Regions from separate parts of the Isoptericola sp. NPDC056573 genome, predicted to be linked through region 4. Evidence: riboswitches for the same ligand, from Rfam matches in the RefSeq annotation. Region 4 holds a riboswitch; each other region holds the start of a gene.
What was found. A riboswitch is a leader RNA that binds a small molecule or an ion and turns the genes downstream of it on or off. The one in region 4 is predicted to bind thiamine pyrophosphate.

Region 1: it holds a riboswitch for thiamine pyrophosphate, as region 4 does, so the genes downstream of both, thiO (glycine oxidase ThiO) here and ACFQ8E_RS18010 (bifunctional hydroxymethylpyrimidine kinase/phosphomethylpyrimidine kinase) in region 4, are expected to answer to the same signal.
Region 2: it holds a riboswitch for thiamine pyrophosphate, as region 4 does, so the genes downstream of both, ACFQ8E_RS08680 (ECF transporter S component) here and ACFQ8E_RS18010 (bifunctional hydroxymethylpyrimidine kinase/phosphomethylpyrimidine kinase) in region 4, are expected to answer to the same signal.
Region 3: it holds a riboswitch for thiamine pyrophosphate, as region 4 does, so the genes downstream of both, ACFQ8E_RS15735 (thiamine ABC transporter substrate binding subunit) here and ACFQ8E_RS18010 (bifunctional hydroxymethylpyrimidine kinase/phosphomethylpyrimidine kinase) in region 4, are expected to answer to the same signal.

What each region holds. Positions count from the first base shown of each region.
Region 1 covers NZ_JBHTUY010000005.1:34,135-41,573, reverse strand. Annotated here, with positions in the region: gene ACFQ8E_RS10025 (ABC transporter ATP-binding protein) at 1-1,294, opposite strand, end outside; gene ACFQ8E_RS10020 (DUF3817 domain-containing protein) at 1,392-1,817, shown strand; gene ACFQ8E_RS10015 (ThiF family adenylyltransferase) at 1,814-3,055, shown strand; gene ACFQ8E_RS10010 (thiazole synthase) at 3,204-4,046, opposite strand; gene thiS (sulfur carrier protein ThiS) at 4,067-4,312, opposite strand; gene thiO (glycine oxidase ThiO) at 4,309-5,541, opposite strand; TPP riboswitch at 5,531-5,633, opposite strand; gene thiE (thiamine phosphate synthase) at 5,665-6,336, shown strand; gene guaA (glutamine-hydrolyzing GMP synthase) at 6,442-7,439, shown strand, end outside.
Region 2 covers NZ_JBHTUY010000004.1:253,069-260,507, forward strand. Annotated here, with positions in the region: gene ACFQ8E_RS08655 (NAD(P)H-dependent oxidoreductase) at 1-380, shown strand, start outside; gene ACFQ8E_RS08660 (MFS transporter) at 391-1,614, opposite strand; gene ACFQ8E_RS08665 (class I SAM-dependent methyltransferase) at 1,668-2,279, opposite strand; gene ACFQ8E_RS08670 (energy-coupling factor transporter transmembrane component T) at 2,330-3,028, opposite strand; gene ACFQ8E_RS08675 (ATP-binding cassette domain-containing protein) at 3,025-4,476, opposite strand; gene ACFQ8E_RS08680 (ECF transporter S component) at 4,481-5,119, opposite strand; TPP riboswitch at 5,113-5,224, opposite strand; tRNA gene ACFQ8E_RS08685 (tRNA-Ala) at 5,388-5,460, opposite strand; gene ACFQ8E_RS08690 (histidine phosphatase family protein) at 5,553-6,242, opposite strand; gene rsfS (ribosome silencing factor) at 6,239-6,685, opposite strand; gene ACFQ8E_RS08700 (hypothetical protein) at 6,682-7,439, opposite strand, start outside.
Region 3 covers NZ_JBHTUY010000008.1:235,223-242,661, reverse strand. Annotated here, with positions in the region: gene ACFQ8E_RS15750 (sulfite exporter TauE/SafE family protein) at 1-628, shown strand, start outside; gene ACFQ8E_RS15745 (PAS domain-containing protein) at 785-1,564, shown strand; gene ACFQ8E_RS15740 (DUF4235 domain-containing protein) at 1,590-1,856, opposite strand; TPP riboswitch at 2,013-2,117, shown strand; gene ACFQ8E_RS15735 (thiamine ABC transporter substrate binding subunit) at 2,189-3,268, shown strand; gene ACFQ8E_RS15730 (ABC transporter permease) at 3,244-5,031, shown strand; gene ACFQ8E_RS15725 (ABC transporter ATP-binding protein) at 5,031-5,879, shown strand; gene ACFQ8E_RS15720 (hypothetical protein) at 5,866-6,309, shown strand; gene ACFQ8E_RS15715 (response regulator transcription factor) at 6,313-7,029, opposite strand; gene ACFQ8E_RS15710 (sensor histidine kinase) at 7,026-7,439, opposite strand, start outside.
Region 4 covers NZ_JBHTUY010000011.1:78,878-86,316, reverse strand. Annotated here, with positions in the region: gene ACFQ8E_RS18040 (class I SAM-dependent methyltransferase) at 1-271, shown strand, start outside; gene ACFQ8E_RS18035 (acylphosphatase) at 261-539, opposite strand; gene ACFQ8E_RS18030 (hypothetical protein) at 600-2,051, opposite strand; gene ACFQ8E_RS18025 (copper resistance protein CopC) at 2,257-2,886, opposite strand; gene ACFQ8E_RS18020 (YcnI family protein) at 2,883-3,695, opposite strand; gene ACFQ8E_RS18015 (hypothetical protein) at 3,784-4,449, opposite strand; TPP riboswitch at 4,578-4,720, shown strand; gene ACFQ8E_RS18010 (bifunctional hydroxymethylpyrimidine kinase/phosphomethylpyrimidine kinase) at 4,711-6,372, shown strand; gene ACFQ8E_RS18005 (ABC transporter ATP-binding protein) at 6,775-7,439, shown strand, end outside.

The DNA of each region.
Region 1 (7,439 bases), on a different contig from region 4:
CGTCGAGCGCCTCGCCGAGCACGCCCGAGAACAGGTGCGGCGTCGCCTCGGAGATCACGACGCGGCGGCGCAGCACCTCCTTGTCGAGGTCGGCCAGCGGCACGCCGCCGAGCCGGACCGGCGTGCCGGCCTCGGCCTCGTCGTCGAGCCGCCCGAGCCGCGTCGCGACGCGCGCGGAGGCGTCCGGGTCGGCGCTGACCAGCCCGAGCACGCGGCCCTCGCGCAGCACGAGGCCGCTCGCCTCGTCGGCGAGGTCGGCGCCGGTGGCCGGCGCGTCCGTGGGCGTCGAGGTCGAGGGCGTCGCCTCGGTGACGCGCAGCACGTCGAGGATCTTGCGCGAGGAGATGACGGCGCGGATCACCATCTGCAGCATCTGCGTGGCCATCTGCACCGGCCACGCGAGGAAGGCCGCGTAGCCGTAGAACGTCACGAGCTGGCCGCTGGTGATCTCGCCGCGGACGGCGGCCCGGGCGCCGAGCCACAGCACCAGCGCGGCGAGCAGGCCGGGCAGCAGCACCTGCAGCCCGTCGAGCACCGACTGGAGCACCGCGACGCGCACGCCCTGGTGCCGCACCTCCTGCGACTGGCGCGCGTAGCGGGCCGCGAACTCGTCCTCGCCGCCGATGCCGCGCAGGATGCGCAGGCCCGAGACGGTGTCCGCACCGAGCGACGTGAGCCGTCCCGTGGCCTCGCGCTGCGTCGTCTGGCGCGACTGCAGCGGCTTGACCAGCAGGCCGAGCACGGCCGCCACCGCCGGGATGCCGAGCGCCAGCACCAGGCCGAGCTGGACGTGCTGGGAGAGCATGATCGCCACGACGACCACGTACGCGATCACGCCGCCCGTGAACCGGCCGGCCATGGAGAACATGTCGCCCACGCGCAAGGCGTCGTTGGCGACGGCGGAGACGACCTCGCCGGTGGGCAGCTTGCGCGTGATCGCGTGCCCGGCGCGCGAGGCCTTGTAGCCCACGAGCTGGGAGAACGACAGCGACGCCCGCACCCAGTTCTCGACGTCCCAGATGTGGTTGAAGATGCCCGCGACGACGATGACGGCGGCGGCGCCGAGCATCGCCCCGCACCAGGCGAACAGCGGGCCGTCGAAGCCCTGCGACAGCCCCTCGTCGATGGCACGACCGATGAGCAGCGGGGCCGCGGCGGACGCGAGCATCGCCACCACGCCCGCCACCAGGGACTTCGCGAGCACGTCGCGCTGGCGCCACCCCTGCCAGGCCAGGAGCCGGGCGGGGGACGTCAGAGGAGGGTTGCCCACGTCGGGCAGGGGGAGGGGTCGCACGGTGATCCAGCCTACGAACGGCCGCCGACACGGGGCCACGGATTAACCACGGCGTCCTCGGGTCCGACCGGCCCGGGTCCGCGCCTACGATGCTGGGGTGAGCACGCCGCAGCAGACCCCCGCCCCGCAGCCCTCGTCGTCGCCCGCCGGCGGCGCCAGCCAGGCCCAGGCCGAGGCCGCCATCCGCAAGGCTCGCGGAGCCCTCAAGCGCTACCGGTTCATGGCGATCCTCACCGGTGTGATGCTGCTGATCCTGTGCGTCGAGATGTTCTTCAAGTACGTGGTGCCGGTCGAGCTCGTCGTCGACTACATGGGCTGGGTGCCGTTCGCGCACGGCTGGATCTACGTGGTCTACCTCGTCACGGTGCTCGACCTGTGGTCGAAGATGCGCTGGGGCTTCGGGCGCCTCGCCACGATGGTGTTCGCGGGCGTCGTGCCGGTGATGTCGTTCATCCTCGAGAAGCGCGTGCACGCCGACGCCGACGCGAAGCTCGGTGCGCTCGAGGAGCGGTACGCGGCATGACGTCGCTCGCCCCGTCTCCGTCGTTGGCACCCCTGGTCGCGCCCGGCCCGAAGCTGGACGCCGCGCACCTCGCCCGGTACGCCCGGCACCTGCCGCTGCCGGGCGTCGGCCCCGAGGGGCAGCGCCGGCTGGCCGCCGCGCGGGTGCTCGTCGTCGGGGCGGGCGGCCTGGGCAGCCCGGCCCTCCAGTACCTCGCGGCCGCCGGGGTGGGCACCCTCGGCGTCGTGGACGACGACGTCGTGGACGTCTCCAACCTGCAGCGCCAGGTGGTGCACGGCACGGCCGACGTCGGCCGGCCCAAGGTGGAGTCGGCGCGCGACCGGATCGCCGACCTCGCGCCCGACGTCGAGGTGGTGGCCCACCCCGTGCGGCTCACCCCCGAGAACGTGCTCGAGATCGTCGGCGGGTACGACGTCGTGCTCGACGGCGCGGACAACTTCCCGACCCGCTACCTCGTCTCCGACGCGGCCGAGATCCTCGGCGTGCCCGTCGTGTGGGGCGCCATCCACCAGTTCGACGGCCAGGTCGCCGTCTTCTGGGGCGCGCCGGTGCTGGCCGACGCCACCGGTGAGGAGACCAGGACGCGCGGCGTCACCTACCGCGACGTCTTCCCCGTGCCCCCGCCGCCCGGCACCGTGCCCGACTGCGCCACCGGCGGCGTGCTCGGCGCGCTGTGCGGCACGGTCGGGTCGGTCATGGCCACCGAGGCGGTCAAGCTGATCACCGGCGCGGGCACCACGTTGCTCGGCCGCATCGCCGTCTACGACGCCCTCGAGCTCTCGTGGCGCCAGCTCGCCGTCCGCCCGGACCCGACCCGCGAGCCCGTCGCGGAGCTGCTCGCCGACGACGCCGCGTACGCCGCGTTCTGCGGCCTGCCCGCACCCGTGGGCGGGTCCGCCGTCGCCGCGGGCTCCGGACTCGGCCCCGCCAGCATGAGCGCCGTCGACGCCGCCGCGCTCCTCGCGGGCGGCTCGCCCGTCGCGCTCGTCGACGTCCGCGAGGGCTGGGAGGTCCAGGCGCTCCCCGTCGCGGGCGCGACCGTGTCGCCGAGCGGCGCGTTCCTGGGCGGGGGAGACGCCGCCGCGTCCGCGGTCGCGGCGCTGCCCACCGACCGCCCGGTGCTCCTGGTCTGCGCCGCGGGCGCCCGCTCCGCCCGCGTGGCCGACGTCGCGCGCGCCGCCGGCGTCGATGCCCGCTCCGTCGAGGGCGGCGCCCCCGCGCTGCTCCTCGCCGTCTGACGCGGGGGAGCACGGGTCGTGCCGAGGTAGTCCGAGACTCCGCGAGGTAGTGGACCGGACCACTACCTCGGCACGGATCGGACTACCTCGGCACGGATCGGACTACCTCGGCACGGATCGGACTACCTCGGCAGCGTGGAGCACCGCGTCAGAGGGCGAGGTCGAGGCGACCGTCCGGGGAGGAGCTGGCCAGCGCGCCCTCACGGCGCGGGATGCGGCCGGCGCCGGCGGCGAGGCGCCCGGACTCGACGGCGAGGCGCATGGCGTGCGCCATGCGGACCGGGTCGGCGGCGCGCGTGACGGCGGTCGCGAGGAGCACGCCGTCGCAGCCGAGCTCCATCGCGAGGGCGGCGTCGGACGCGGTGCCCACCCCGGCGTCGAGGATGACGGGCACGCGCGCGGCGGACGCGATCGCCTCGATGTTGCGGGGGTTGAGCACGCCCAGGCCCGTGCCGATGGGGGCGCCGAGCGGCATGACGGCCGCGCACCCGACGTCCTCGAGACGCCGCGCGAGGATCGGGTCGTCGTTCGTGTACGGCAGCACGACGAACCCGTCGCGCACCAGCCGGTCGGCGGCCTCGACGAGGCCGAGCGGGTCGGGGAGCAGGGTGACGTCGTCCGCGATCACCTCGAGCTTGACCCAGTCGGTGCCGCAGGCCTCGCGGGCGAGCTGCGCCGTGAGCACGGCCTCGGCGACCGAGAAGCAGCCGGCCGTGTTCGGCAGGGCGCGGATGCCCAGCCGCTCCAGCAGGCCCCAGATGCCGCCGTCCTCGGCGCCCGCGCCTCCCGGCCGTACTGCGACGCGGCGCATCGCCACGGTCGTGAGCCCGGTGCCCGACGCGACCAGCGCGTCCTCCAGCGTCATGAGGTTCGACGCCCCGCCCGTGCCCATGACGAGGCGCGAGCCGACCTCCGTGCCGGCGACCACGAGCGGATCGACGAGCGGGTGCGCGAGCGGACGGGACGTGGTCTCGGCGTGCGTGCTGGTCATGCTTCCTCCGTGCTTCGTGGTCAGCCGCCCTGGACGGCGGTGACGATCTCGACCCGGTCGCCGGGCGCGATCCGGGTGCCGGCCCACAGGCCGCGGGGGACGACGGCGTCGTTCACGGCGACGGCGATGCCCTGCACCGAGCCGTCGGCGACGAACGCGGGGACGAGGGTCGCGACGACGGCCTCGACGCCGTCGCCGTGCGGTCCGTCGAGCGGGTAGGTCTCGCCGTTCACGACGGCGGTTGCGGAGGTGGACGGCGTGCTCACGGGAGGGCTCCTTCGGGGGTTGCGGGCGCGAAGCGTCGCGGGTCGGCGGCGGTGAGGGTGTCGAGCGCGTCGTCGGGCGGCGGCGTGCCGGTCAGCGCGGCGAGCACCGCGTCGGCGGTGAGCGGCGCGAGCAGCACCCCGTTGCGTCCGTGCCCGACGGCGGCCAGCAGTCCGGGCACGGCGGTGGCGCCGACCAGCGGCAGGTTGTCGGGGGTGGCCGGGCGGGCGCGCGGCGTGACGTCGACCAGCGCGGCCTCGTCGATCCCGGGCACGAGGGCGCGGGCGTCGCGCAGCAGCGCGAACACGCCGCCCGCCTCGGCGCGGCGGTCGTCCGGCCGCTCCTCGCTGGTGGCGCCGACGACGATCTCCCGGTGCCCGGGCCCGCTGCCCGGGCCGGCGCCGGTGCCCGGGCCCCGCGGCACGAGGTACACCGGCCGGCCCTGCACCGTGCCGCGCACCACGTGCTCGAGGGCGAGCCCCGGCCCGGCGTCCAGGCGCAGCGTCACGCCCTTGACGGGCCGCACCGGCACGCGCACCTCCGGCACGCCGTCGAGCAGCCCCGCGGGAGGGACGGCGCCGGCCGCGAGGACCACGGCCCCGGCGGCGTGCCGCACCCCGGCGGCGTCGTGCGCCGCGACCACCCGGCCCGCGGCGTCCCGCTCCAGGCGCACGGCGGCGCGGCGGACGACCGTGCCGCCCGGCGCGCGGGTCAGCGCCTCGAGGAGTGCCGCGTGCGTGCCCCGCGGGTCGACGGCCAGGTCGCCCTCGACGCGGGCCGCCCCGGCGAGCCGCGGCCCGAGGTACGGCTCGCGGCGCCGGGCGTCGGCCACGGAGACCTCCGCGGACGCGAGGCCCCACTCCCGGTGCAGCGCCAGCACGCGACGCAGGAGGGCGAGGTCGTCGGCGTCGTACGCGACGGCGAGCGACCCGGCACGCAGCAGCGGGACGTCGCGACCGGTCGCGGCGGCGAGGTCGACGGCGAACGCGGGCCAGCGGGCGGCCGACGCGAGGTTGAGGCGCGCGAGGTCCCGCTCGCCGAAGTCCGCCTCGCTGACGGCCGCGAGCATCCCCGCGGCCGCGCGGGTGGCGCCGTCGCCGGGCGACGGGTCGAGCACCGTGACGGCGAGGCCGGCGTCCGCGGCCCGCCAGGCCACCGCGAGACCGACGATCCCGCCGCCGACGACGACGACGTCGGAGGGGGTGGCGGACGGACCGGTGGACGTGGGCATGTGCGCTCCCTTCGCTGGCATGACCCAGATCAGGTTCGACGGTCGGCTCCTACGCCCTCTCAGCCCCGAGCGGGGCTCCCGTGCGCGGCCACTGTAACCCGGGCCGTGGTTACCCTGGCCGGCGTGACCACGACCACCCCCGACCACGATGCCGCCGCCGGCCCGACCCGCGCCCGCCTCGCCGACGCCCGCCTGTACCTGTGCACCGACGCCCGCGAGGACCGGGGCGACCTCGAGGACTTCCTGCACGCGGCGCTCGCGGGCGGGGTGGACGTCGTGCAGCTGCGGGACAAGACGCTCGACGTCGCGCGCGAGCTCGAGCTGCAGGCCGTGGTGGCCCGCGTCGCCGCGGAGCACGGCGCGCTCTGGGCGGTGAACGACCGGGCCGACGTCGCCGGGCTGACCGGCGCTCCCGTCGTGCACATGGGGCAGCGCGACCTGCCCGTGCCGGCGGTCCGGTCGCTGCTCGGGCCGGGCCCGGTGCTGGGCCGCTCCACCCACTCCGCCGCGCAGGCGGCCGAGGCCGAGGCCGACCCGGACGTCGACTACTTCTGCGTCGGCCCGCTGTGGGCCACGCCCACCAAGCCCGGCCGTGCGGCCGTCGGGCTCGACCTGCTGCGCGAGGTCGCCGCGACCCGCCCGACGACGCCGTGGTTCGCCATCGGCGGCGTCGACGCCGAGCGGCTGGACGCCGTGCTCGACGCCGGTGCGTCGCGCGTCGTCGTCGTGCGCGCGATCACGCAGGCGCCCGACCCCGGGCGTGCCGCGCGCGAGCTGCGGGAGCGGTTGGCCTGACCGCCGACGGCCGGCGCGCCGCCGCGCTGTCGAGGTGACCTACCCCACCGCGTGACCCGTGGGAAGGGCCCGGGAGCGGTACCGTCCGGCGGCTACGATGGCTCGGTGACGTCTCCCGCCACCGACACCCCCACCACCGCCGACCTGGCGCCCACGCCGCGACCGGTCCTCGTCGTCGACTTCGGCGCGCAGTACGCGCAGCTCATCGCGCGCCGCGTGCGCGAGGCCCGCGTCTACTCCGAGATCGTGCCCCACACGTTCACCACCGAGCAGATGCTCGCCAAGAACCCGGCGGCGATCATCCTCTCGGGCGGGCCGTCGTCGGTGTACGCCACGGGCGCCCCGTTCGTGGACCCGGCGCTGTTCGAGGCCGGCGTGCCGGTGCTCGGCATCTGCTACGGCTTCCAGGCGATGGCGCAGGCGCTGGGCGGCACCGTCGCGCAGACGGGGCAGAGGGAGTACGGCGGCACCGAGGTCGAGGTGTGCGAGGCGGGCGTGCTGCTGGCGGGCTCCCCCGACCACCAGACCACCTGGATGAGCCACGGCGACTCCGTGCACGCCGCGCCGGAGGGCTTCCAGGTGCTCGCGACGTCGTCCGGCTCGCCGGTCGCCGCGTTCGAGGACACCGGCCGTCGCCTGTACGGCGTGCAGTGGCACCCCGAGGTGAAGCACTCGGCGCACGGCCAGGCCGTGCTGGAGAAGTTCCTGTACGAGGGCGCGGGGCTCGCGCCCGACTGGACGCCGGGCAACGTCATCGCCGACCAGGTCGCCGCGATCCGCGCGCAGATCGGCGACGCCCGCGTCATCTGCGCCCTGTCCGGCGGCGTGGACTCCGCCGTCGCCGCCGCGCTGGTGCAGCGCGCCGTCGGCGACCAGCTCACCTGCGTGCACGTGGACCACGGCCTGCTGCGCGAGGGCGAGGTCGAGCAGATCGAGCGCGACTTCGTCGCCTCCACGGGCGTGAACCTCATCATCCGCGACGAGAAGGAGCGGTTCCTGACCGCCCTCGCCGGCGTGAGCGACCCGGAGACGAAGCGCAAGATCATCGGCCGCGAGTTCATCCGCGTCTTCGAGGACGCCCAGCGCGACATCGTCGCCGAGGC
Region 2 (7,439 bases), on a different contig from region 4:
GGCGCACCCGGCGGTACGGCGACGGCGGACTGGCGGGCCGGCGCGCGCTGGCCGTGGTGACGGTCGGCGCGGGCACGGGGCTCGGGCCGCGCGGGCTGCACGGCGACCTGGCCGAGACGCTGTTCCCCCTGCTGCACGGCACCTTCTGGTACACCGGCATGCAGGTGGCGGAGCCCGTGCTGGTGCTCGGCGCGAACCGCCTCGACGACGCGGGCTACGCCGCCGTCTCGGCCGGCCTGCGCGAGCGGCTGCTCGCCCTGCCCGACGGCCCGGTGCTGGCGTACCGGAGCCAGGACGGCGGGGACTACGACGAGCGCGGCGAGCTCCACGACGCGCTGGAGCCCGGCCGCCGCGGGCTGGGCGTGCACCTGCGCGCGTGAGGCACGGACGTCACGGCCGCCGGCGCCGGGGCGGCACGAGGTTCGCGAGCGACGAGTACCGCGGCACCCAGCGCGCGAGCGCGGCCGCGGACGCGCCGCCCAGCGTGGCGGTGGCCCACACCCCGGCCGCGAGCGAGCCCAGGGCGGCCCCGGCCGACAGGATCAGCGGCCCGAGCGCGTCGCCCGTGTCCTGGAACAGCCGCCACACGCTGAGGAACGTGGGCCGCACCGCGGCGGGTGCGACGTCGGCGCCCAGCGTCATGACGATCCCCGAGCCCATGCCGTTGCCCACGCCGAGCAGGGCGGCGACCACGGCGAGCGCGCCGGCGGTGTGCGCGAACGGCAGCACCGCCAGCCCCACCGCCATCGTGAGCATCGACGGGACGGCCACCCACAACCGGCCGAACCGGTCCATCACCTTGCCCGCCGGGTAGAACAGCAGCATGTCCAGGGCGCCCGAGACGCCGAAGACGAGCGACGTCACCTCGGCGTCGAGGCCCAGGTGCTCGCCCCACAGCGGGATGACCGTCTGCCGCGCGCCGCGCACGGCGCTCACCAGCAGGATGGCGACGCCGAGGGTCGCGAACAGCTGCCTGTGCTCGCGCGCGACCGCCGCGATGGACACCCGCGGACCGCCGGCGGGGCGCGGCAGCGCGGCGTCGGCCCGCGGCTCCGGCCGCACCAGGGCGATGACGAGCACCGCGACCAGCGCGGAGCCCGTGCCCAGCCAGAACGCGCCGTGCAGCGACGTCGCCGCGATCATCGCGGCCCCCGCGAACGGCCCCAGGAACAGGCCGATGCGGTGCACCCCCGCGAGGGTCGACATCACGCGCGCCCGCCGCAGCGGCGGCGTGATCTCGGTGAGGTACGCCTGCCGGGCGAGGTTGAACACGGCGTTCGCCGCGCCGAGCGCGAGCACCCCCGCGGCCAGTCCCCACAGCGCCGACGACAGCGCGATCGTCGTGAACGCCACGACGGCGACGCTGCCGGCGACCAGCATCGCCACCCGGTCCCCGAGGCGCTGCGAGAGCGCCCCGGCGGGCAGGTCGAACGCGATCTTGCCGAGCGGCAGCAGCGCGGCCACGAGGCCGGCGACCGTGAGGGTGGCGCCACGGCCCGTGGCGGTGACCGCCACGACCGGCAGCAGCGCACCGATGCCGATCTCCAGCACCAGGGTCGGGAGGAACGCCCCGAGGACGACGCTACGGAACGGGAAGAGCGGCGGGGACGGCACGCACCATTCCTATCGCACCGGCCCCGTGGGGAGCCGGTCCGTTCACGGACGTCTCATGCGGCCCGCCGGGTCGTGAGGAGCAGCGCGGGCAGGTGGAGCTCGTCGCCCGCGGGGCGCGCGGTGATCTCGGCGTCCGAGACCACGGTCGCCGACCAGGAGGGCCCCTCGAACGCGGCGCGCAGCCGGTCGTCGGTCGTGCCCCAGCCGAGCCCGGCGGCCACGGACATCGCGAGGACGGCGACGAGCGCGTCGGACGGGCAGATCGCCTCCAGCCCTGCCACGTAGGCGGCGCGACCGGCATCGTCCAGGGTGTGCAGCAGCCCTGAGTCGAGGACGGTCCGGGGCCGCACGGCCAGGCGGTCGAGCCGCCGGGCGTCCGCGACCTCGAAGCGCACCTCGCCGGGCGGGTCGACGATCGACTCCGCGGCCCGCTCCCGCGCGCGGGAGATCGCGTGCGCCGCGGCGTCCACGCCCACCACCCGGTGGCCCGCCCGGGCGACCGCGAGCGCCAGCACGCCCGTGCCGCAGCCGACGTCGAGCACCGGGTCGGCGAGCACCGACCGGCGCACGAGCGCCAGGAGCGCGGGCTGCGGGCGCCCGATCTCCCACGGCGGCGGGACGTCCGCGGCGTAGAGGGCGTCGAAGTCGTGCACCTGGCGGGCCATGCGAGCACCTCCCGACACCCATCCTGCGCCCGACGGGCCCCGCTCGACGGCTACCGCCAGGCCAGGACGGCGAACGGCAGCGCCGCGACGACGGCGCCGGCGGCGAGCACGACGCCGTCCGTACGGGTCCACGGCGCAGGCTCCGCCCAGGTCCGGCGGTGGGCGCCCGCGAAGCCCCGGGTGTCCATCGCGACGGACATGGCCGCCGCGTCGCGCAGGGTGGCGGCCAGCACGGCGAACGTCACCGACGCCGCGTGGCGCGCCCTCGAGAGCGGGCCCCGGCCGGGCCCGACGCCGCGCGACCGACGCGCCCGCGACGCCTGCTCCCACACGGCGCCGAGCCGCTCGAACCGCTGCAGCGCCGCGGCCACCCCGACGACGAAACGGGCCGGCAGGCGCAGCCGCTGGCCGAGCTGGTCGGCCAGCCCGCTCGGGTCGACCAGCGGGGCGAGGGCCACGCCGGGCAGAGCGAGCACCGCGATGCGGGCCCCCGCGACGGCGGCCACCACCGGGTCGTGGCCACCGAGCAGCCACGTCGACCACGCCACCGACGCGACCGCGACGACCACCGCGAGGTAACGGGCCGGGGACCCGGCGCCGCGCGGCAGGAGCACCAGTCCGAGAGCCAGCGACCCGCCCAGCGCGACGGCGGCGCTCGCGACGTCCCGGACGCCCAGGGAGGCGACCAGGCCGAGCAGCCCGAGGGCCACGAGCACGAGGGCGTTCACGCGCCCCAGCGCGCCGGTCACGCCGCCACCGTCGCTCGCTCGCTCGTCGCGCCGCCGAGCCGCACCTGGTGCCCCGCGAGGGCGACGAGGTGCGCGTCGTGGGTGCTCGCCGCGACGGTGGCGCCGTGCCGGGCCGCGGCGCGGGCCCACCCGGCCACCGCCGCCCAGGTCCCCCTGTCCTGGCCGACGGTCGGCTCGTCGAGCAGCACGAGCCCCGGCCGGTGCGCCAGCGCCGCCGCCAGGGCGAGCCGCCGCTGCTCGCCGCCGGACAGCCGGAACGGATGCGCGTCGGCGAGGTGGTCGAGGCGCAGCAGCGCGAGCACGGCGTCCACGTCCACCCGGACGCCGAGGCGCCGGCCGGTGAGCTCCACCTCGTCCCGCACGCGCAGCGCGAGCAGGCCGTGCTCCGGGTGCTGCGGCACCCACCCGCAGGACCGCGCGAGCTCCTCCGAGCGGGCCGTCCGCCCCGGGACGCCCCGCACCTCGCCGGCCGTCGGCCGCAGGTGCCCCGCAAGAGTGGCGACGAGCGTGGACTTCCCCGCCCCCGAGGGCCCCGTGACGGACGTGAGGCGGCCCGCGGGCAGCCGCGCGGCCACGCCGTTGAGGGCACGCGTCGTGGTGCGACCGCGCAGGCCGCGGGTCACCAGGTCGACGCGGAGGCCGGCGACGACGACGTCCGGCCCGGGCACGTCCGGCGCCACCAGCGCCGCGGGAACGGACAGCGGGGACGGCGCCGCCACGCCGGGCAGCCAGACGCCGGCGCGCGTCAGGTCGTCCCGCAGGGCGGACGGGACGTCGCGCAGCGCGGCGGGCGCGACGTCGTGCGTGACCCGGCCGCCCGGTCCGAGCACCACGACGCGGTCCAGGTGCTCGAGCCACGGCCCGACGTGGTGGTCGACCACGACGAGGGACGTGTCCGAGCCCTCCAGCGCGCCGACGACGGCGGCGCGCACCTCGGCCGCCGCGGCGGGGTCGAGCATCGCGGTCGGCTCGTCCAGGAGCAGCAGGCCCGGCGCGCTCGCCAGCGCCCCGGCGAGCGCGAGCCGCTGCAGCTCGCCGCCCGAGAGGGCCGACGTCGGCCGGTCGGGCGGGTGGCGCAGCCCGACCCGGTCGAGAGCCTCCCCGGCCCGGCGCCAGATCTCGTCCCGCGGCAGGCCGGCGTTCTCGGGGCCGAAGGCGACGTCCCGGCCGATCCGGGCCGCGACGACCGCGGAGCCCGGGTCCTGCGGGACGAGCCCCACCCCGCCGTCCACGTGGACGGTCCCGGACAGCTCGCCGGGCAGCGGGTCGCCCAGCACGCCCGCCAGGGCGTGCAGCACGGTCGACTTGCCCGCCCCGCTGGGACCGACCAGCCCCAGGCGCTCCCCCGCGCCGACGGTGAGGTCGAGGCCCTCGATCGTCGGGGCCCGGCGCCCGGTGGGCCGCCAGCACAGCCCTCGCACGCGCGCCCGGACGTCGTCGTGCGCCACGCCGTCAGGCCGGCGCGCGGTCGACGGCACGGTCGGCGGCGCGGTCGGCGAGGTCGCGACCCGGGCCGAACGCGTCGAGCACGCCCGCCCGCGCGAGGGCGCGCACGAGCGCCGCGCCCCCGAGGCCGGCGAGCAGCGCGCCGGAGAGCGCGAAGAGGCCCAGGTACGCCAGCCGGAAGCCCCACTCCCAGTCCGGGTAGTACGCGAACCACTCGTACACGGCGCCGCACGCGCCCGCCGCCGCGCCCGCCAGGGCCGCGACCGCGGCGCCGAAGCGCCGGTAGAGGAACAGGGCGAGGACGAGCTCGGCGCCGAAGCCCTGGACGACGCCGGAGACGATCGCCGAGAAGCCCCAGCCGGCGCCGAGCAGCGCCTCGACGCTCGCGGCGACGACCTCGGTGAGCAGCGCCGCGCCCGGACGGCGGACGATGAGGCCGCCCAGCACGCCGCCGAGCAGCCAGCCGCCCCCGAGCAGCCCGGTGGCCGGCGGGAAGGCGACCGCCAGCCCGGCGGAGAGCAGGTGGTAGAGCTGGGTCCAGCCCCAGAAGACGACACCGACGGCCACGCCGAGCATGGCCACGGTGACGAGGTCGACGGTGCGGTACCGCAGGGACGCGCTGCGCGCGAAAGTGGGCGCGGACATTCCAGGTAACTCCCTTCGCCGGTGCTAACCGGAGCAGGTTCCAAGGGTCTGCGGCTGTGCCCGCACTCTCAGCGCCCCTTCGACGGCGCTCCCCTGTCATGGGTGTCTTCAGATGTGACTTCAGGTGTGACTTCACGGCGGCCGACGACGCGGCCGCAGGTCCGACCCTAGGCGACGACGGCGTCGGCGCAAGGGCGTCCCGCACCGTGAAACCCCTGGTCACGCAAGAAGGCCCGGAACCGTGTGGTTCCGGGCCTTCTCGTCGGGGTGGAGCTGAGGGGACTCGAACCCCTGACCCCCTGCATGCCATGCAGGTGCGCTACCAGCTGCGCCACAGCCCCGAGAACCGACTCTCGCGGCCGACGGGCGACCGGGCGATTCGTCTGATTCGGTGCGTTCCTCCGGGCTTGCGCCCCTCGGGAACGTCGATATCTTAGGCAGACTTCGGGCCAGGTTCCAAATTCCAGTCCGGCCCCGCCTGCCAGCGGTCCAGGGGGTACCCCGCGCCCACGTTGTGCGCCACGAGGCGCCAGGCGGGCACGGCACCCTCGCCCGCACGGTGCAGGTGCGACCAGTGCACGTTATGCATCCCCGACAGCCCGCGCCACGTGGTCGGGTCGAGCCCGAGCAGCGCCGTCACCGCCAGCGAGATGGCGGCGCCGTGCGACACGACGACGAGCGTCGCGTCGTCGTCCAGGTCGCCGGCATGCTCGGCCAGGGCCTCGGCCATGCGCTCCGCGACCGCCGCCTTCGTCTCGGCCCCCGCGCCCACGGGCTCCGCGCCCAGGCGCCAGGCGGCGTACTCCTCGGGCCAGCGCTCCTGCAGCTCCGCGCCCGTGAGGCCCTCCCAGGCGCCGAAGCCGCGCTCGCGCAGGCGCTCGTCGGTGACCAGGGGCTGCCCGCCGAGCGCGTCCGCGTACGCGGTCGCCGTCTCGACGGCGCGCCCCAGGTCGGACGACACGATGCGCGTCGCGCGGTGCGACGACGCGAGCGCGGAGCCGCCCTCCGCCGCCTGCCAGCGCCCGACCTCGTCGAGCGGGATGTCGATCTGCCCCTGCAGCCGCAGGGACGCGTTGTAGGCGGTGCGGGCGTGCCGCAGCAGGACGACGGTGCCGGCCGTCACCGCTCGTCGCCCGCGAGACGGATCGCCCCGTCGCCCCCGCCGTCGCCGTACTCGGCGGCGGCCGCCGCGCCGTCACCGCCGCGCGCGTCCTCCGGCAGCTCCACCGCCGGGCAGTCCTTCCACAGCCGCTCGAGCGCGTAGTACACGCGGTCCTCGGCGTGCTGCACGTGGACGACGACCTCCCCGAAGTCCAGCAGCACCCACCGCGCCTGCGCCTTGCCCTCCCGACGGATCGGCTTGGAGCCGGCGAGGAACATCGCCTCCTCGACGGCGTCCACGATCGCCGAGACCTGGCGCTCGTTCGTGCCGGAGGCGATGAGGAACACGTCGGTGAGCACGAGCTGGTCGCTCACGTCCAGCGCGATGATCTCCTGCGCCTTGCGGTCCGACGCGGCCCGGGCGGCGACGACCGCCAGCTCGACGGCGCGGGGGCTAGCGGTCATGCAGCGGCTCCGGGGTGCTCGTACGTGAGGGAGACGCCGGCCGCGGGCGCGGCGGCGTCGGTGTCCGTCTGGAAGTTGCTGTCGTCGGGCGCCTGGAGCAGCAGCTTCCAGACCAGGAGCCCCAGCACGAACGCGACGACCACGAGGACGATGTAGTGCAGCCAGGTGTATGACGCCTCGGGCTCGTCCCAGTCCTCGTCGTCGTCCTCGTCGTCCAGCGGCGCGGCCGACCGCGCGCGGACGGGCTGCTCCGACGCGACCAGCGCGTCGAACGGGGACGCGGCGGGTCGCTCCGGCGCGGCCGACGGCTGTGCAGGGCCCGCAGCGGGGCGGGACGGCGGCACGGACGCGGGCCGCTCGGTGGTCGGGCTCGCCCAGGGCAGCGGGGGCGCGACCGACGTGGCGGCGGGCGGCGCCGGGCTCGGTGCCGCCTGGGCGGGCGGCGCCGAGGCCGCGGTGGCGCCGAACGGCGACGCGGTGCCCGTCGTCGCGAACGGGGAACGGCGGGCGGGGCCGTCGGGGCGCGGCGCGACCGTGGCCGGCGGGCTGGCAGCCGGGGCGGCCGGGGGCGCGGCGCTCGTCGGTGCGGCCAGCGGCGGCAGCCCGAGCCCGGTGGCGCCGGGCGTGGCGGCACCCTGGTCGCGGCGGGTCGAGGGGCGCGCGGGCGGCGCGGTCGGGGCGCCGGCCGGCGGCGCGGGGCGCACCGGGGGCGTCGGGGCGACGGCGCGCGACATCTCGCCGGTGGGGCGCTGGA
Region 3 (7,439 bases), on a different contig from region 4:
GCCGCTGATGTCGATCCTGCTGCTGGGTCTGGGCCTGTACGTGCTGCTGCGGTTCACGCTCCGCGGGCTGCGTACGGACCGTCTCGGGCAGCCGCTCCGCAAGCGGTTCCTCACCCCGCTCGGGCTGGTCGCCGGGTTCATGGACGCCACGGGTGGTGGCGGCTGGGGCCCGGTGGGCACGCCCGCCATCCTCGCGAGCGGCCGCATGGAGCCGCGCAAGGTGGTCGGCTCGATCGACACCAGCGAGTTCTTCGTGGCCGTGGCCGCGAGCCTCGGGTTCCTCTTCGGTCTCGGGACCGCGGGCATCAACCCGTCCTGGGCCCTCGCGCTGCTCATCGGCGGCCTGATCGCCGCGCCGATCGCCGCGTGGCTCGTCCGCCTGGTGCCGCCGCGCGTCCTCGGCTCCGCCGTCGGCGGGATCATCGTCCTCACCAACGTGCGGACCCTGCTGTCCCTCGACTCGTTCCCGGTGAGCGACGGCGTGCGCACCCTGGTGCTCGCGATCATCGCCGTGGGCTGGGCCGCCGCGGTCGTCTACTCCTTCGGCCAGCACCGCAAGGCGGTCGCGGAGGAGCGGGCCGAGGCGGCCGGCGAGCAGCCGGAGGCGGCGGCGACGACGGTCGCCTGACGGTCCGAACCCGTCACGGGCGCCGACAGCACCACCGAGCACCGCCACCGCACGTCACCCGCCGTGCGGTGGCGGTGTCGTGCCGTCCCGGTACCGTGGTGGAGCCAGGAGAACTGCGCGCCGGACCCAGCTGCACGGCACTGGGGGTGGTCCTCGATGTCCAGCACGCCCAACGACACACCGCGCCGCGAGCTCGTCGCCCTCGCGGAGCTGCTGGGTGCCGGGAGCCAGCTGCTCGTGGGCCGGTACCGGGTCGACGTCGCCACGGGGGAGTGGTGGTGGTCGGACGAGGTGTTCCGGATCTTCGGGCGTGAGCCCGGCTCCGTCGCGCCGGGGCCCGAGGTGCTGCGCGCCCACCTGCACCCGGACGACCGTGAGCGGCTCTCCCGCACGGCGGTGGTCGCACTGGGTGCCGGGCGGCCGTTCTCGGGGGCACACCGCGTCGTGGACGACCACGGGCGCACGCACACGGTCGTCGTCACGGGTCAGGGGCGGCACGGGAGCGACGGCGCGTCGTCGCAGATCGTCGGCTACGTCATCGACGCGAGCCCGGTCGTGCGCGACGCGCTGGAGCGCGAGGCGCACCGCGCCGTCTCGCGCGCGTTCGTCGCCGCCGCGGCCGCGGAGCAGGCCAAGGGCGCCATCATGGCCGTCTGCGGCGTGGACGAGTCGGTGGCCACCGAGGTCCTCGCCGACGCGGGCGCGCAGGTCGGCGTGTCCGCCCAGTCGGCGGGGGAGCAGGTGATGAAGGAGCTCGCGCGACCGGTCGGGGACCGGGACGCCGCGCTCACGGCGGCGGAGGTGGTCCGGTCGGCACCGCCCGCGAAGGACGCGGCGGACCGCCTGAGCAGCGCGCTCGCCGCCGTGCGGCCGGTGGACCGACCGCACGGCCACGACGCGCAGCTGGCCCGCCGTCGTCCCCGCGCGAGCCACTGACGGGACCGCGCGGGGAATCGGCGGGTCAGCGGCCCGAGACGAACCGGGCAGCCGCGCGCCCGGCGCCCTGGCGGGCGAGGCGCTTCGCGAGCACCGCGACGCCGCCCGAGACGGCCGCGAAGGTGACCGCCTGCACGATGGAGAGCTCGTCGTCGTCCAGGTCGGTGGGCGCCACGTTGCCCGTCGCCCGCTCCCAGACCACCCCGATCAGCTTCTGCGCGACCCATCCGGCGGCGATCGTCAGCACCACCGTGCCGACCTTCACGCCCAGCGGCTGCTCGGTGTCCGTCACGTGCTCTCCCTCGGTCTGACCCGGCGTGCTACCGCCGGGGCGTCGTCCTGGTCCGGCGTCCACGGCCGACGGGCGGTGTCACGGCACGTCAGGCACGTCACACCCCGAGGCCGAGGACGGGACCACGGTAGCGCGGTGTCGACGGGTAGGCTCGTGCTGATACGACAGGGGAGCGCCCACCGGCGCTGAGAGTGCGGACCGCCGCAGACCCTCGAACCTGACCCGGTTAGCACCGGTGGAGGAAGTCGGGAATCTCGTTCCCTGCGGACGGCAGCACCACGACGGTGCCGGGCGCCCGCAGGACCCCCTTCTCGCACCTTGAGGAGGACAGCATGACGCTGAGCACCACGACCAGGACCAGGAGCGCGGCAGCAGCGGTCGGGGCCGTCGCGCTGCTGCCGCTGCTGGCGGCGTGCGGCGGCGGGACGCCGGCGGACGAGGGGAGCGGGGCGTCGAGCACGGTCACGCTCGTCACCCACGACTCGTTCGCCGTCTCCGACGAGGTGCTGGCCGCGTTCGAGAAGGAGTCCGGCCTCACCGTCGAGCAGGTGGCACCGGGCGACGCGGGCACGCTGGTGAACCAGCTCGTGCTCACCAAGGACGCGCCGCTGGGCGACGTCGTCTTCGGTGTGGACAACACCTATGCGTCGAGGGCCGTCGACGCCGGGGTCTTCGAGGAGTACCAGCCCGCCGACCTGGCCCCGGAGGTCGCGGCCTACGCGCCCGCCGACCTGGCCGGCACGCTGACGCCGGTCGACGTGGGCGACGTCTGCATGAACCTCGACGACGGCTGGTTCGACGAGCACGGCGTCACGCCCCCGACGACGCTCGAGGACCTCGCGAAGCCGGAGTACCAGGACCTCACCGTAGTCACCAACCCCGCGACGTCGTCGCCCGGCCTCGCGTTCCTGCTCGCGACGATCGGAGCCTTCGGCACGGACGGCTGGGAGGCCTACTGGGCCGACCTGCGGGACAACGGCGTCAAGGTCGCCGAGAGCTGGGAGGACGCGTACTACGTCGACTTCTCCGGCGCCGGTGAGGGCGGGCAGCGGCCGATCGCGCTGTCCTACGCGACGTCGCCCGCGTTCACCGTGAGCGACGACGGGACGTCCTCGACGACCAGCGCGATGCTCGACACCTGCTTCCGGCAGGTCGAGTACGCGGGGGTGCTGGCCGGTGCGGAGAACCCGGACGGCGCGAAGCAGCTGGTCGACTTCCTCACCTCGCCCGAGTTCCAGGCCGACGTGCCCGGCCAGATGTACATGTACCCCGCCGACCCGGACGTGGAGCTGCCCGCCGACTGGCAGCAGTTCGCCCCCCTGGCCGACGAGCCGTTCGATGTGGCGCCCGCGGACGTCGCCGCGCACCGCGACGAGTGGATCGAGCAGTGGACGGCGACGGTCGTCGGCTGACGCGCCCCGTGCCGCACGCCCCGCGCAGCGCCGCCCGCCCGGCCTCCCGGGCGGCGCGGTGGCGCGCCGACCGGTGGGGCGCGTGGCTGGGCTGGGGTGCCGCGGTCGTGCTGCCGCTGGGCTTCCTCGCGGTCTTCTTCGCGTGGCCGGTGGTGTCGCTCGTCCTGCAGGGGTTCTTCACCGAGACCACCGCGGGGCGCACGCTCGACCTGTCCGGCTTCGCGGAGGTGCTGTCCCAGGAGCGCACGTGGCGGATCGTCGGGCAGACGCTCGCCCAGGCGCTCACCGGCACGCTGCTGTCGGTGCTGCTGGGCCTGCCGGGCGCGTACGTGCTGTACCGGTGCAGGTTCCCCGGGCGGACGCTGGTGCGGGGTCTGGTGACGGTGCCGTTCGTGCTGCCCAGCGTCGTCGTCGGCGTCGCGTTCCGCGCGCTCTTCGCCCCCGGCGGCCTGCTCGGCTGGGCGCACCTGGAGGAGAGCTTCGCCGGCATCGTGCTCGCCCTGGTGTTCTTCAACTACGCGGTGGTGGTGCGCACGGTCGGCGGCATGTGGGAGCGCCTCGACCCGCGCGCCGAGCAGGCCGCCCGCGCGCTCGGCGCGACGCCCTGGCGCGCGTTCCGCACCGTGACGCTGCCGGCGCTCGGCCCGGCGATCGCGTCGGCCGCCGCGGTGGTGTTCCTGTTCTGCGCGACGGCGTTCGGCGTCGTGCTGGTGCTCGGCGGCCTGCGCTACGGCACGATCGAGACGGAGATCTGGACGCGCACCACCCAGTTCCTCGACCTGCGCTCGGCGGCGGTGCTGTCGGTGCTGCAGCTCGTCGTGGTGGCGGGCGCGCTGCTGGTCAGCTCCCGCGCACGGGCGCGCCGCGAGCGGGCCCTGCACCTCACGAGCGACAGCGTGTCGGCGCACCGGCTGCGGCTGCGCGCCGGCGCCGACGGCACCGACGTCGCGCCGGCGCTCGTCACCCTCGTCGTCGTGGCGGGGCTGCTCGTGCTGCCCATGGCGGGGCTCGTCACCCGGTCGCTGCGCGCGCCCGACGGGTCGTGGGGCCTCGACAACTATGTGGCGCTCGGCACCACCGGCGGGCGCAACGCCCTGACGGTCACGGTGTGGGAGGCGCTGGGCAACTCGCTGCGCACCGCGGCCTGGGCCGCGCTGATCGCCGTCGTCGTGGGCGGCCTCGTGGCGCTCGTCGTGTCGCGACGCCCGCGGCGGGCCGGGCTGCGGCGTGCCGTCGGCGTGCTCGACGCCGCGTTCATGCTGCCCCTCGGCGTCTCCGCCGTGACGGTGGGCTTCGGCTTCCTCATCACGCTGGACCGCCCGCTGGGGCTCGACGTCGACCTGCGCACCTCCGGCGCGCTGGTGCCGATCGCGCAGGCGGTCGTCGCGATCCCGCTCGTGGTGCGCACGATGCTGCCGGTGCTGCGCGCCATCGACCCGCGGTTGCGGGAGGCGGCCGCCACGCTGGGCGCGGCGCCCGGGCGGGTGCTACGGACGGTCGACGGCCCGCTCGGCGCGCGGTCGCTGGGGTTGGCGATCGGGTTCGCGTTCGCGGTCTCGCTCGGCGAGTTCGGCGCGACGTCGTTCCTCGCCCGCCCCGACACGGCCACCCTGCCCGTGGTCATCTACCGCCTGATCGGGCGGCCCGGGGCCGAGAACTACGGGATGGCGCTCGCGGCGTCCGTGGTGCTGGCCGTGCTCACCGCGACCGTCATGATGGTGGCCGAGCGCCTTCGCGGCGACCGGCCCGGAGGGGAGTTCTGATGGAGCAGGCCCGGCAGACGACGGGGCTCGCCGTGCGCGACGCCGTCGTGCGGTACGGCGCCGCGCGCCGTCGACCGGGGTCGGTCGCGGTGGACGGCGTGTCGCTCGACGTCGCCGCCGGCGAGATCGTCGCGCTGCTGGGGCCGAGCGGCTGCGGCAAGTCGTCGCTGCTGCGCGCCGTCGCCGGGCTGGAGCCGCTGGCGGGCGGCACCGTCGCCTTCGACGGCGCGGACCTCGCGGGCGTGCCCGTGCACCGGCGCGGCTTCGGCCTGCTCTTCCAGGACGGCCAGCTCTTCCCGCACCGGGACGTCGGCCGCAACGTGGCCTACGGGCTCGAGACGCAGGGCGTGCCCCGCGCGGAGCGGGCCGCACGCGTCGCCGACCTCCTGGCCGACGTGGGCCTGGCCGGGTACGCGGGCCGGTCCGTGGCGACGCTGTCCGGCGGGGAGAAGCAGCGTGTCGCGCTGGCGCGCGCGCTCGCGCCGCGTCCGCGCCTGCTGCTGCTCGACGAGCCGCTGTCCGCCCTGGACCGCAGGCTGCGCGAGCGCCTCGCCGTCGACGTCCGCGACACCCTGAAGGCGACCGGCACCACCGCCGTGTTCGTCACGCACGACCACGACGAGGCGTTCACCGTCGCCGACCGCGTGGCCGTCATGGACGCCGGGCGCCTGCTCCAGGTGGACGCCCCGGACGTGCTGCTGCGCGCGCCCGCCGGCCCGCGCGTGGCGGAGTTCCTCGGCCTGTCCCCGGACGACGACCCGGCCTCCCGCGACTCCACGGACGCGTCCGCTGCGTCCGGTGCAAGGACCGCCGCCGTGACGACATCATCGGGGCATGACGTGGTCTGACGACCGGAGGCGGCGGGCCGCTGCGGCGGCGTGGGGCGTGCCGTGCCTCGCTCTGCTGGGCGCGTGCGGCCAGGGGAACGGCGAGGACGCCTTCGCCGCCCGCGAGCCGCTCCCGACGTGCGGGGACGTGACCGTGCCGCAGGACCTCGACCCGGGGGAGGAGAGCGCGGAGCTCGTCGCGGGGTACGCATGCCTCGACGCCGCCACGGAGGCCGAGGGCGCGGAGCTCGTCCTGCGGTACCTGTCGGACGAGTGCGACCCCATCGTGGAGTACTGGCGGGTCGGCCCCGGGATCGACGGGACCGAGGCGTACATCGACGCGACGCAGGACACCTTCGGTGACCCGGTCTGGTGGTACAACTCCTGCCCGAGGACCGTGACGGCCGCCGAGCCCCGGGGTTGCGACGGGTGGCCGCTCGGAGAGGGCTGAGCCCTACGCCTCGCCGGCGTCGTGCACGAGCAGGGCGACCTGCGTGCGGTTCTCCAGCCCGAGCTTGTCGAGCACGCTCGACACGTGCGCCTTCACCGTCGGGACGCTGAGGTACAGGCGGGCCGCGATGTCGGCGTTCGACGCGCCGCGGCCCAGCTCGACGGCGACGTCGCGCTCTCGCGCGGTGAGGACGTCCAGGGCGGCCCGGGCACGGTCGCGCGACCCGTCCGAGCCGGCGACGGCGGCCATGAGCCGCCGCGCGACGTCCGGCGCCAGCACCGGCTCGCCCGCGGCGGCCGCGTGCACGGCGGCGGCGATGCGTGCCGGCGGCATGTCCTTGAGCAGGTAGCCCGCGGCCCCGGCGCGCAGCGCGCCGCCCACCTCCTCGGCGGTGTCGAACGTGGTGAGCACGACGACGGCGGGCGGCGACGGGCGGGCGCGGACCCGCCGGGTGGCCGCGATGCCGTCGACGCCGGGCATGCGCAGGTCCATGAGGACGACGTCGGCCGGGTGGGCGTCGAGCACGCCGGGCACCTCGGCCCCGTCGGCCGCCTCGGCCACGACCGTCATGCCGTGGGCGCCGTCCAGCATCAGGCGGAGGCCCGCGCGCACCAGCGCGTCGTCGTCCACCAGCACGATCCGCACGGGCGTCGCGGCGTCCGCGGGGCCGCCCGCCGGTCCGGCGGTGGGGAGCGGGCCGGGCCCGGGCGTCGTCGTCACGCGTCCCACGGTAGCCACGCTTCCACCGCGAAGCCGCGCGACGCGGCGGGACCGGCGTCCGGGCCGGCGGCCAGCGTGCCGCCCAGCAGCGTGGCCCGCTCGCGCAGCCCGACCAGCCCCGTGCCCGTGCCGACCCCGTCCGGGGCGACGGCGCCGGGTGCCGCGCCGTCGTCGGCCACGCGCACCCGGACCTCGCCCGGGGTGGTCGAGACCGTGACCCGGACGGCGGCACCGGGCGCATGGCGGCGCGCGTTCGTGAGCGACTCCTGCACCACGCGGAAGACGGCGGTCGCGACGGCGGCAGGAGGGTTGTCGTCGCCCGTGCGCTCGTAGGTCACGTCAGTGCCGGCCGCGCGGGAGTCGTCGACGAGGCGGCGCACGTCGTCCAGGCCGGGTACCGGCCCGAGATC
Region 4 (7,439 bases):
CGAGATGGCACGGGTGCTGCGTCCGGGAGGGCTGCTCCTGCTGGCCGACCACGTGGCGTCCAGCGCCTGGCCGCTCCGGGCGTTGCAGGCGCTCGCGGACGTCGTGAGCGTGCCCCTGGCCGGCGAGCACTTCCGGCGCCGGCCGATGCGATGGGTGCTCGAGCGCGGGCTCGTGGTCGAGGAGCACGGGCGCACGCGGGCCGGCGTCGTCGAGCACGTGGCGGCGCGGCTGCCGGGGCGGGACGCCCCGCGCGACGTGCTCAGTCGCTGACGACGAGGACCGTGTCGCCGCGCGGCGGGACCTCCTCGACGTCGACGCCGGTGACGTGGGCCGCGGGCGGGCCCTCGCGCAGGAACGCGAGCATCGCGTCCACCGCGTCGGGCGTGCCCTCGACCTCCGCCTCGACCGTGCCGTCGGGGAGGTTGCGCACGACGCCGCCCACGCCCGCGCGGCGCGCCGCCTCCCGGGTCGACCAGCGGAACCCGACGCCCTGCACGCGGCCGTGCACCCGCACTCGCCGCCGCACCGTGGTGGCCATACACCCTCCCGTGCTCGTCGTGCTCGTCGACGCCGCCGTCACGGTCGGTCGAACGCACCGTCAGTCGAAGATGTCGCCGATGTCCCCGATGTCGTCGAGGATGCCGCCCAGCACCATCCCGCCCAGGACGGCGCCGAAGACGTCGGACCCGCCGCGACCACCGGGGCGCCGGCCACCCTGCCAGCCGTACCCGCCGCCGTACCCGTCGGGGCCGCCGTTGTACCCGCCGTCCCAGCGCTGGCCCTGCCCGGACCGGGCGATGTCGCGGTGCGCCAGCGTCGCGGCCTCCGCGGCGAGCGCGGCACCCCGGCGGGCGGCGGCCACGCCGCGCTCCGGGTCCTGCGCCGCCCGTGCCTGCGCCACCTCGCGCTCGGCCTCCGCCAGGCGCGTCCGGGCGTCGGGGCCCACGGGGGCGCGGTAGTCGTCGACGACGGACCGCGCCGAGGCGAGCTGCCGCTCGGCGTCGTCGAGCGCGGGCCCGAGCCGGGACGCCGCCCGGCGGGTGCGCTCGTCGTGCTCGGCCCGCTCGGCCACGGCGTCGTCGAGCGCGGTGTTGGCCTCGCGGACCCGGGTGAGGGAGCCCACCGGGTCGCCCGGCGCGCCCGGCGCGGGCAGCGCCGCCAGGGCGTCCTCGAGAGCGGTCACCGCGCCGTCGATCCGTCCCGCCCGCTGGGCCGTCGGGAGGGCGCGCGCCTGGGCGAGCTCGGCCCGCGACTCCGCGACGATCGCGCCGAGCGCCGCCTCCGCGCGCAACGCCTCGGCCTCGTAGTCGTCGACGGCGCGCAGCAGCCCCTCCGCGCGGCGTACGGCCTCCTCCGCCGCGCGGGCCGCGGCCCCGGCCTCCGCGACCTGCTGGGTCGTGAGGCGCTTGCGTGCCGCGGCGGTGCTGCGGCCGGCGAACTCGAGCAGCCGCTCCGCCTGCTCGGGGTTGTCCGCGACGGGCAGCAGGGCCTGCGCGTCGTACTGCCCCCGCAGGCGTTCGAGGTCGGCGCGTGCGGCGGGCACGGCCTCGCGGACCCGGGCCAGCTCGCGGTCGACCCGGTCGACGGCGTCGGGGGTCGAGCGGACCGTCTGCCGCAGGGCGGCGAGGCCGCGGTCGAGCTCGTCCAGCGAGCCGTCGGCCGACCGGCACAGGTCGACGACGCGGGCCGACCACTCCCGGCGCTGCTGGTCCGTGTCCGGGACGTGGTCGTGCAGGAGCTGGTTGAGATGGAACGCCTCGGACAGGCGCTCCCGCGCACGGCGCAGGGTCGGTGCGAGCTCGCGCGTCTCCCGGTCGCCCAGCTCGGCCTGGGCGAACGCGAGCTCGTCCTCGGCGAGGCGGGCCCGCTCGTCGGCGCGCACCAGGGCCGAGCCCGCCTCCACGCCGAGCCGCTGCAGCTCCGCCTCGAGGTCCTGTGCCCGCCCACGCGCGGCCCTGCGCCGCCGCGCCGCCCAGAAGGCCACCGCCGTGACCAGCACGACCACTACGACCAGGCCCGTCACGATCCCGACGATCTGCCCCGCATCCATGCTCGGCATCGTAGGCGGCTCCGGCCCGGTGCGGGGACGACCCGACGACGACGCGGGCGTCCCGGAGGGTCACGACCGCGACCTGTCAGGGGGAGGGCGGGGCATATCCGGCCCTGGCCCTGACAGCTCGGGGCCGCCGCGACGTGTCAGGGCGAGGGCGCGGTATACCCGGCCCTCGCCCTGACACGTCGCAGGGTGCGGTGCGTCAGCCGCGACGTCGCGCGAGCCGCAGCGCCACGAGCACCGCCGCGCCGGCGAGCACGACGACGCCCCCCGCGATGCCGAGCACCACGACCAGCTCGGAGGCGTCGCCGCCCCCGTCCTCGGCGGCCGACGCGCCGTCAGCGGTTCCGGAGGACGCCTCGTCCGCGCCCGCGGCCCCGGCCGGGGCGCACGGCGGCGCGTCCGTCGCCGGGGTGGCGGCCTCGGCCCCGGCCGGCGGGTCGTAGGTGAAGGAGAACGCGCCGCTGGTCGGATGCCCGTCGGCCGACACGATCCGCCAGTCCACCGTGTACTCGCCGCCCTCGCCGAGGGCGACGGGCACCGACACGGTGCGGTCCTGCATCGTCGGGCATCCGGTCGCGTAGTCGGTGCCGTCGGCGTCCGTCACGGTGATCACCGTGCTGGAGCCCTCCGCGGACAGGTCGAGCACGACGTCGTCGAACGTCACGTCGACGGACCCGGGCGGTTCCGTCACCTCGGACCCCGAGGCCGGCGACGTGCCGACGACGACGTTGTGGGCGCTCGCGGGCGCCGCGCCGGCGACCCCCGCGGCCCCGAGGCCGAGGGCGAGGGCGAGCGACCCGGCTGCGGCGAGGGCGCGTCGCGCGCTCATCGCTGCTCGGTGCCGGTGCCGGTGCCGGTGGCGCGGGTCCGCGCCAGGGCGGCGACGCCCGTGACGGCGCCGACCAGCCCAAGACCGAGGCCCGCCGCGCCGAGCGCCAGCGGGAGGGTGCCGGAGGCGTCGTCGTCGGCCGCCGCGTCCGTGCCCGCGTCTGTGCCCGCGTCTGCGCCGGCGTCGGCGGCCGAGTCCGTGGCGCCGGCTGCCGACGCCGTGCCGTGGCCGCCGTCCTCGGCCGCCGGGAGGACCTGCAGGACGGGTGCCGGGAGGTCGGGCTCCGCGTCGCCGGTCGCCTCCTGGTCCCAGGCGACGACCTCGCCGTCGGAGTACGTCTGTGTGGCGGGCAGGGCGATCTCCCCGACGCCGTCCGGGACGGCACCGGCGGACACGGTGAACCGGAGGAACTCGCCCGGAGCGATGCCGGCGTCGGCGTCGTCGGCGGTCCACTCGATGCTCGCCGGCGCCTCGGTCACGGTGGTGCCGTGCACCTCGACGGGCTCGGGCAGGGGCGCCTGGGTGACCTTCGCCGTCCAGCCCGGCACGGGCTCCACGGACACGCTGGTGAACGGGGTGTCGGTGGGGAGGTCGACCTTCACGGCGGTGGTCGAGGCCTCAGCGGACTCGTTCGGGACCTTGAAGGTGAGGGTGGCGTACGACCCGGCCTCGGCCGCGTCGGGGGTCACGGTCACGTGCGCGGAGGCCGCGGCCGCGCCGAGGACGAGGGCCGGCACGGTGAGGGCGGCGGCGCCGGCGAGGCGGCGCGCGCGGAGGGCAGGGGTGAGGGCAGGGATGGTCCTGGACATGGGTGTGCTGCTCCTGGTGCTCAGGGGTGGTCAGGGGTCGTCGGACGACGAGGGACCCGCCCCCGTCCGACGACGGACCAGGGCAGGGTCAGGCGGCGCGCACGAGGGCGCCCGGGAGCAGCGGGGGGCCTCGTGGCGGGGTGCGCCGGACGGCGCGGGCCCGGAGAGGGTGCCAGGTGCGCCCGACGACGACGGCGGGCTCGCGGACGACGGGCGGCGCCGCCGGGCCCAGCACGAGGACCGCGACGAGCCGCAGCTGACCCGCGACGTTGACGGCCGCTCGGTCGCCCGCCGCGAGCAGCAGGGCGGTGAGCAGCACCGCGGCAGCGTGCGCGGCGAGCATCCAGGACGTCGTCCCGGGGTCGTCCGCGCGGTGCAGGTGCAGCCCGCTGCCGGTCGCGGGCCCGAGGGAGCCCGGGCCCAGCGCGTGCAGGGCGTGCCCGTCCGACGCGGCCCCGGGCGTCGAGGGCAGGGGCGAGGCCAACGGCGAGGCGTCCGTGCCCGCCGCGCCGAGCACGGACAGGGTCGTGTGCTGCACGAGCTGGAGCGCGACCATCGCGGGGAGCAGGCGGGGGAGCGTCAGCCGGCGGCGGGCGGTCCACACCGCGAGCGGCGCCGTGAGCGCCACGACGACGAGCCAGGCGAGGGGTGCCCCGGGGAGCGCGCCGCCGGCCAGGAGGTGGGCGGCGGCCGCGATGCTGAGCGTCGTGCCGGCGACGAGGAGCTCGCGCGCACGACGGACGACCACGGGCACCCCCGCACCCTACCGCGCCGCGAACAGGCCGCGGGCCTGCGGCGCGAGGGCCTGGCGAGGCGCGGCGTGACGCCGACACGCGCCGCGGGACGCCGCCCGCCGCCCGCGCGGGCCTGGGCTACGGTGGGCGGCACGACACGGGGTGCGTCCCGACCGGTCATCGCCGCGACATCGTCACGACGACGTCGCGACCCGGCCGGCGGGCGCTGAGAACACACCCGTCGAACCTGATCTAGCTCGTACTAGCGAAGGGATGTCGACATGAGTGCGCGCGCACCTGAAGACAGCTCTGCCGGCAGCGCCGGCTCCACCGCCCCTGCTCTCGCGGCCCCGGCGCCGACGAGGGGCAGTCGCCCCCGCGTCCTGGCCGTCGCCGGGTCCGACCCGTCCGGGGGCGCCGGGATCCAGGCGGACCTCAAGTCGATCGCGGCCGCGGGCGGCTACGGGATGGCGGCCGTCACGGCCCTGACCGTGCAGAACACGCGGGGGGTGCGCGACGTGCACGTCCCGCCCGCCGCGTTCCTGGCCGCGCAGCTCGACGCCGTCACCGACGACGTGGCCGTCGACGCCGTGAAGATCGGGATGCTCGCCTCGGCCCCCGTGGCCCACGCCGTGGCCGCCTGGCTCGACGCCCTGCCGCCCGGCGCGACGGGCGCGCGACCCGCCGTCGTCCTGGACCCGGTGATGGTCGCCACGAGCGGGGACCGCCTGCTCGACCCGGCGGCCGAGGACGCCGTGCGGGACCTGCTGTCCCGGGTGGACGTCGTGACGCCGAACCTGCCCGAGCTCGCGGTCCTCGCGCAGGAACCGTCGGCCGCGGACTGGCCCGCCGCGCTCGAGCAGGCGCGACGCCTGGCCTCCCGGCACGGGGTCCTGGTGGTGGCGAAGGGCGGCCACCTGGGCGCCTCGGGGACGGGCGCGACGGGGGCGGGGGCCCCGGACGCGCTCGTCGGGCCGCAGGGCGTGCTGGCGGAGCTCCCCGGGCCGCGCCTGACCAGCACCTCCACCCACGGCACCGGCTGCTCGTTGTCCAGCGGCCTGGCCGCGCGGTACGCGCGCACGGGGGACTGGGCCGAGGCGCTGCGCGGCACGAAGGCCTGGCTGACCGCGGCGATCCGGGCCGGGGAGGCCCTGCGCGTCGGCGGCGGGAACGGTCCGGTCGACCACCTGGTGGGGCTGCGCGCCGGCGTCGCGGAGCCGCTCGCGCCGTCCGGTGCGGGCGGGGCTCCAGGACAGGGCGGAGCACCAGGTCAGGACGGGGCGGAGGACGTCGTCTCCCGCTGGTGGGACGACGCCGCGGGCGTGCGCGCCGCGATCGACGACCTGGCGTTCGTCCGGTCGCTGGGCGACGGGACGCTCGACGCCGACCACTTCCGCACGTACCTGGAGCAGGACGCGCTCTACCTGCGGGACTACGCGCGCTGCCTCGCGCGGGCGAGCGAGCTGGCTCCCACGCGGGCCGAGCAGGCGTTCTGGGCCGGCGGCGCGCACGGCGCGCTGGTGACCGAGCTCGACCTGCACACCCGCTGGCTGGGCGGGGAGCCGCAGGACGTGCCCGCCAGCCCCACGACGGCCGCGTACCTCGACCACCTGCGCGCGGCCGGCGACGACTACGCGACCCTCGTCGCCGCCGTCCTGCCCTGCTACTGGATCTACCAGGACGTGGGGGAGCGGCTGGCCGCCCGCGACCACCCGGGTCACCCGTACGGGGCGTGGCTGGGCACGTACGCGGACGACGCGTTCGCGGACGCGACGCGCGAGGCCGTCGCGATCCTGCGCCGCGCCGCCGCGGCGGCCGACCCGGTCACCCGGGACCGGATGGCGGCGACGTTCCACGCGGCGTGCGAGCACGAGCTGGCGTTCTTCGACCAGACCGGGGCACCCACGGTCGAGCCCACGGTCGGGCGCGTCGCGGTGGGCTGACCCGGTCCACCGCGGCCCGTCCGGGTCCCGCCGTCGTGCGCGACGGCGGGATCCCGCGGCGGTAAGCGGTGTCCCGAGCTCGGGGCGCACCGCGTGACCGGGGCAAGTGTGTCGGAGGCGAGTGACAGAATAGGTGTGATGCCCGACACGAAGCGCACTTCGCGCAGCCGCAGCCGAGGCGCCCGCCGCGCCGATCCCTCCGAAAGTCCCAGGAGGAGCACCGCCTCCTCCGCTCCCCGCCGTCCCGTCGCGACCGGCACCCCGCCGGGCCGCGCCGCGGGGCCGCCCGGCCGCACGGGCGCCGCCGCCGCCGGGCCCGCCGTCGCCCCCGCGGGCTCCGAGCTCTCCACGTTCGCGTCGGTGCGCCGGCTCTACCCGTACGTCCGGCCGGCGGTGCCGCGCATGGTCGGCGGCCTCTTCTCCGCGATCGGTGCGAGCCTCGCCGCGCTGGCGATCCCGCGCGTGCTGCAGACCCTGGTCGAGGGCCCGCTCGCCGAGGGTGCCGCCGCCCACGACCTCGGGGCCCTCGTGGTGCCCGTCCTCCTCGTGCTCGTCCTGGGCGTCGCGGAGGCCGGGCTCGTCCTGCTGCGCCGCAACCTCGTGATGTACCCCGGCACGCGGGTCGAGGCCGAGCTGCGGATGGCGCTGTTCCGCCACCTGCAGGACCTGCCCGTCGCGTTCCACGACCGGTGGCCCGGCGGCCAGCTGCTGAGCCGGATCATGGGCGACCTCGGCCTGCTGCGACGCTGGCTGGTCTTCGGCCTCCTGCAGCTCGTCGTCAGCATCGTGACGATCGTCGTCGGGGTGGGCATCCTGCTGGCCACCGCCGGCTGGCTCGGCCTCGTCTACCTCGCGGGCGCGATCCCGGTGACGGTCATCGCGTTCCGCTTCTCGAGGCGGTACCGCGTCATCGCGCGCCTGTCCCAGGACCAGTCGGGCGACCTCGCCACCACCGTCGAGGAGTCCGTGCACGGCATCCGTGTGCTCAAGGCGTTCGGTCGCGGGCGCGACGCCCTCGACTCGTTCACCGACCAGGCGGAGGAGCTGCGCCGCACGGAGATCCGCAA